2 regions of the Lactococcus taiwanensis genome follow, and region 2 is predicted to be linked to the other one. Evidence: predicted binding sites of a transcription regulator. Region 2 holds the regulator's gene; the other holds the start of a gene.
The links. Region 2 encodes NrdR, which represses ribonucleotide reductase genes. Its sites were predicted from a motif close to ACACNATATATNGTGT; they were not measured.
Positions count from the first base shown of each region.

Region 1: the regulator NrdR is predicted to act here: its motif matches at 1,916-1,931, upstream of nrdD (anaerobic ribonucleoside-triphosphate reductase).

Region 1 covers NZ_CP070872.1:441,406-444,621, reverse strand. Annotated here, with positions in the region: gene nrdD (anaerobic ribonucleoside-triphosphate reductase) at 1-1,856, opposite strand, end outside; gene JW886_RS02265 (LysM peptidoglycan-binding domain-containing protein) at 2,321-3,216, shown strand, end outside.
Region 2 covers NZ_CP070872.1:832,595-835,810, forward strand. Annotated here, with positions in the region: gene JW886_RS04175 (phosphotransferase family protein) at 1-701, shown strand, start outside; gene trmB (tRNA (guanosine(46)-N7)-methyltransferase TrmB) at 887-1,543, shown strand; gene nrdR (transcriptional regulator NrdR) at 1,618-2,064, shown strand; gene JW886_RS04190 (DnaD domain protein) at 2,123-3,216, shown strand, end outside.

The DNA.
Region 1 (3,216 bases), 390 kb from region 2:
TGAATGAATCCACCATTGGCATAAACAGGATAGTCTTTTTCAAACTCTAATTTTTCAAATGGAGTTGGATTTTTACGCACATCATAATGGAAAGAATTAGTATAGTAATCTTTGTCAGTAATATCTGCAACTGAGCCAAATTTTTCTTTGTCCATCCGGCAGAACCGGTCAGTTAGGCTTTCTGATGGTGTTGAGTAGACTGAATAATGATATCCAGATGCTTTAGACCATGCTTCACAATCTTCATGCATCCGTTTCACAATTTCAATGGTAAAAGCTTTAGCTTCGGGGTTATTTTCCCAAGTTGGCCCGTAGAAGGTTGTTGCCACTTCATAAAGCCCAATATATCCTAAACTTACAGTTGCGCGTTCATTATTGTAGAGATCATCAACAGCTCCATCGGCGTCAAGGCGGCCCAAGGCGCCATTCATAAAGAGAATAGGTGCATTTTTAGGTTGTGCTTCTTTAGCACGTTCCACACGAAAGGCAAGCGCATCATGAGCAATTTCAATTCTTTCATTGAAGATTTCCCAAAATTTTTCTTTATTTCCAGCGGCTTCAAGAGCAATACGTGGAAGGTTGACTGTGACAACTCCAAGATTATTCCGTCCTGCTGTCACGTCATTACCTTGGGCATCTTTCCAGCCTTGTAAGAATGAACGACACCCCATTGAAGCTTTAAATGAACCTGTTAATTCAACAATTTTATCATAGCTCAAAATATCAGGGTACATCCGTTTTGTTGAACATTCAAGCGCAAGTTCTTTGATGTCATAGTTGGGTGTCCCTACTTCAAGGTTAAGCCCACGTTTGAGTGTGAAAATTAATTTTGGGAAAATCGCGGTGCGGTGTTCTGCGCCAAGTCCACCAATCCGGACTTGAAGAATTGCTTTTTGTATTTCACGCGCATACCAATCCTCCCCAAGACCAAAACCAACTGTTACAAATGGCGTTTGACCATTTGAGGTAAACAAAGTATTAATCTCATATTCTAAAGATTGCATTGCATCATAGATATCTTTGGCTGTTTTTTCACGAGCATAAGCTTCTTGTTTTTCAGCACCATCAATCCATTTTTGTGCATCTTTTAAATGTTTTTTATAATTTAATTTCGCGTAAGGCGCCAATACTTCATCGGCACGGTCAAATGAACAACCACCATATTGTGAACTAGCCACGTTAGCGATGATTTGACTGGCTTGAGCAGTTGCTGTTTGAATTGATTTTGGCGAATCGACTTGCGCATTGCCAAGTTTAAAGCCATTTTCAAACATATTTTTAAAGTCAATCAAACAACAGTTAGACATGGTTGTAAATGGGCTATAATCTAAATCATGATAATGAATATCACCTTTTTGGTGAGCATTGGCGACGTGAGGTGGAAGCATTTTAAGGCCGATGGCCTTGGAAACAGCGCCAGCTGTCAAATCACGTTGGGTGTTAAAAACATTGCTGTCTTTATTCGCATTCTCATTCACCACCGTTTGATCGCGATTGATAAGTTTTTCAATGGTAAAATTAATATCAGTAGCTTTAGAGCGTTCAATATCTCGTTTGGCACGATAGCTGATGTATTCTTCAGCGAGCGCTGCTTCACCCGATTCCAGTAACTCTTGTTCGACAATACTTTGAATCTCATAAATTTTGACATTCTCAGAAAAGCGCGCGAAAATTTCACTGACCACTCTGTCAGTAAGTTCTGACAGCATCGTTTGATCGGTCATTTCTACTTTTTCAGCCGCTTTCGTCAGTGCATCAAAAATCTTTTGGCTGTTAAATTTTACAGAGCGCCCATCACGCTTAATCACATTTATTTCTTTAACTTCAATTTCCTGATTTAATACTTCTGTTCTCATTTTTTATCCTCGTGCACTCTAAATTCTTTCCTCACTATTTTATCAAATTCTCACACTTAACACAATATATAGTGGGTAATTATGTAAAAGAATACAACATCTTGTGGCTTAAGGCTTACGGCACTTTGCAAGCTCTCTCAGAAAAAATGTCTGCGTTTTGTTTAAAAAATGTAATAGTTTTGTTTAAAAACTGAATTTCTAAAGCTTAAAATTGGCAGAAAGTAAAGGAAGTTACTGACAGCCTGATAAGTTGACCACTGCAGGCAATTGCTAAAGAAAATTTTTTCAACTTTAAAAAACATCATAGTTACCTTTCAAAAAAAATCGTTTACAATTCGCCATACAATTGAAATCTTTTATTTTAATGTTTTTGTCATTTTGTTATAACAAATTGCTTCTTACATGGTAGAATAGAAGTATTCATTTTGTAATTTTAAAATTTCTCTACGGAAAGGAAACGATTTATGCCCGCTTCACGTGTTAAAGTAAAAAATAGACATCTAAAAAAGAAGGCGAAAAAGCCTTTAACTTTTCATAAACCTGCCTCTAAATTCGCTGGGGCGGTCCTAATTGCTGGTACGCTGACTACAACACACGATCTTTTAGTGCAACAGGCCCAGCCTATCGTTCAAGCAGCTACCAATTCGACGGAAGCATTTATCGAGAGTATTGCAGCCTCTGCTAAACCCGTCGCTGATGCCAATGGACTTTATCCATCCGTCATGATAGCGCAGGCTATTTTAGAAAGTAACTGGGGAACAAGCCAGCTTTCCCGTGCACCTTACTATAACTTATTTGGAATTCAAGGAACTTATCAAGGAAAAAGTGTCGTTTTCAAGACCCAAGAATACTTGAATGGTAAATGGGTAACTAAAGACATGCCGTTTCGTGTTTACCCTTCTTTCAATGAGAGTTTTCAAGATAATGCCCATGTCCTAAAAACCACTAATTTTGGGAATGGTCCTTATTACGCAAAAGCCTGGCGTGCTAATGCAGCAACTTATCAACAAGCTACAGCAGCCCTTACTGGTAAATATGCTACAGATCCAAACTATGGTGCCTCACTCAATCGAATTATCTCCCAATATAATCTTACCCGTTTTGATGGTTCCACCACTTCAGGAACTAACACAACCACGCCAACGCATACAACTAGCGGGAACTCCTCCACTGGCAACGCAACAACCACTAGCTACACTGTAAAATCGGGCGACACCCTTTGGGGCATTTCACAAAAATATGGCGTCAGTGTTGCTCAAATCCAAAGTCTCAATAAACTTAAGAGTACGACAATCTATATTGGGCAAAAGCTGACAATCCGTAGTGCTACAAATAGTTCATCCTCTTCGTCCAGTACTAC
Region 2 (3,216 bases):
AAGAACGCGTTTTTATTAAAAAAAACGGCAGTCCTTTTTTGCCGAGCATTTATCTGGAAGGAATTACGCCAAAAGTTCTATGGACTAAGCGTACTGCCGAAGGAGATACCTTGTCTGCCCAACCTTGGATTGATGGGCATACCCTTAATCCAGAAGATATGGATGATCGGCAGATTAATCACATCTTGGCCCATCTTCATGATTCAAAAAAATTAGTGGAGTCCTATAAAAAATTAGGAAGCCAAGTTATTTTTCCAAAACAACTTTTGGAAGAGTGCGTAAAAAGTACGGAAGCTTTGCAGACCAATCACTTTTTGACGCAAATCATCGAAGAAATGAGGGGCGAAATCCCTGAATTACATGAGGATGAAGTTGTTGTGGTTCACGGAGACGTCAATCATAAAAACTGGTTAGTCGATGATACTTCAGGTAAAATCTACCTGGTAGATTGGGACACCGTCTTTTTATCAGATTCCATGGTGGATATGGCTCATGTCCTTTCACACTATATCAAACCTACGAACTGGAGTTTGTGGTTAATGACATCAGGTGTACGTCCTCGTTCAGATATTATGGACAAAGTAGCTTGGTATGGGAAATTATCTTTTCTGCGCCAAATCTCTGAATACCTCTCGCGAGGAAAGATGAAAGAGGTCAATCAGGAAATTTTAGGGCTCCGGAATTTTTGTGAATTATTTTAGAAAAATAGGCTAGGGAGTGGACCTTCCTATTTTTTGGCTTATAGAAGAAACTTAAAAATGATAAAATTTTTCTAAAAGCCATTCCCATAAGTTTGCAGAATGAACTGACTGATTGGTCAGCCAACTCGAAGTGCAATAAGCTACTGACAGCTTCGTCAGTAAAAATAAATTAAATAGAGGTAAAAATGCGCGTCAGAAATCGAAAAGGGGCAGGCGAAATGCTTGCCGAAAACGCACATATTGTTGTTGAGAATCCAGCCGACTTTAAAGGACGTTGGTCTGAACGTTTTGGAAATAATCACCCGATTCATATTGAGGTGGGATGTGGCAAAGGAGCCTTCATCACAGGAATGGCAGCTTTGCATCCAGAGATTAACTACATAGCAATAGACATGCAGTTGTCTGTTTTATCCTATGCACTGGATAAAGCGATTGAAGCTGGTTTACCAAATGTTCAGATGATGTTAGTCGATGGGGCCGCTTTAAGTGAGTATTTTGAAGAAGGAGAGATTGATCAAGTCTACTTGAACTTTTCTGATCCTTGGCCTAAAGCGCGACATGAAAAACGTCGCTTGACTTACAAGTCTTTCTTAGAAACTTATGAAAAGATTTTACGTTCCGAAGGGGAGATTCATTTTAAAACAGATAACCGAGGACTCTTTGAATATTCTCTAGTTTCTCTCGCAAACTATGGCATGGAACTCAAAAAAGTCTGGTTAGATTTGCATCAAGATGAAGAATTTGCTCCGCTGAATGTAATGACTGAATATGAAAAGAAATTTTCACAAAAAGGACAAGTGATTTATCGTCTAGAAGCAAAATTTAAAAAGAAAAATGATTAAATGACAGCTTGATCAGTAAAATATGGTAAGTTTAAAACTCATAGTTGAGTTGAAGAGATTAAAGGAGAATAGATATGAGATGTCCGAAGTGTTCTTCTGAGGATTCAAAAGTAGTGGATTCTAGACAGGCTGAAGAAGCAATCCGTCGTCGCCGGGTCTGTGAATCTTGCGGTTTTCGCTTTACGACTTTTGAGCGAATTGAAGAAATGCCCCTTTTAGTCATTAAAAAAGATGATAAGCGTGAACCTTTTAACCGTGATAAAATCGTGCGTGGCTTGGTTCGTTCAGCTTATAAGCGTCCTGTTTCGAGTGAAGATATTGAACAGGTCGTCGCTAATGTAGAACGCAAAATCCGCCAACTTGACAGTAATGAAGTTCAATCTGACACCATTGGTGAATTTGTAATGGAGGAATTAGCAAAACTTGATGACATCACCTATATCCGCTTTGCAAGTGTTTACCGTTCTTTCAAAGACGTCAGTGAATTAGAAGAACTTTTAAAAAATATTACCAACAAATAAGTTACTGACCAGGCTGTAAGTAGCCTAAAATTTTTAAAAATGAAAAAATGAGGTAGAAATGAGAGCAGGAGATTCATTTACGATGGTCAATCGTGGCAAAACAAGCTTTGATGCGGAGACTTTTCGACTGCTCTATTTACCCATTATTGGTACTGATGCCTTTGCCCTTTATCAATTGATGTTGAGTTTCTCCACAGGACGTATTTCTCATTTTCTAGAATATCTTAATATTGGTTTGAACCCCTTTGTTGAGGCCTTAAATAAATTAACGGGACTTAGCTTGGTTCATGTCTACGATGACCACACGCGGCTTTACTTTAAGGTAGAAAGCCCTCTTAATTTTGAAGAGTTTTTAGCTGATGAGTTTTATCGTCAACTTTTGATTTCTAAAATTGGTGAAAATCGCGTTTCTGGCCTTTCTAAAACAATAGAGCCCAAAGGGAAAGAGATTTCTAAGAAATTTCATGAAATCTACAAAGTTTCATTCAACCAACCTGATGAACCTCAAGGACAAGGTGCTCATGCCAATAATAACTTTGATATGGGTGCTTTTCAGAGTTTAATGACGCGCCAAGGTTTGCATTTTAATGATGAAAATAAAGAAGTGCTAGCCCTTTATGCTCTCGCCGAAAAATTTGAACTTAATTGGTATGAGTTGTTCAAATTAGCAGAGCAGACCGCCAATGCTGATAAGTCTTTAAATGTTAGTCAACTAACACATCGCCTCTCGGCAACACATGAGCCTCAACGTCCCCTTTCAGAATTTCCAAAAGCTTTTGCTGACTTGATTGTGACCAGTAAAGCTCATGAGCCAGAAGCTTTCCTTAAACAAATTAAAGCCCAGGCTGGTGGCTTTGTAAGTAATGATGAACGGAAGATTCTTGCTCATCTTTCACGGCAAAATCTTGTGCCTGAGGTGCAAAATATCCTGATTCATTATGTATTGGTGCAACAAAAAAATGCCACCTTATCGTCAAGTTTTGTGAATACATTAGCTAATGACTGGATGCGCAACAAAGTCTTTACTGCAGAAAAAGCGGTGGAGCGTATTATGGAACGCAATGAAGGGGCAAAAGCAAAAGCTGCGCAAGCAGCAGCAGCTCAGGCGGCCAAACGCCCAGCAAAACTTAAAAAAGAAGCTCCCAAATGGTC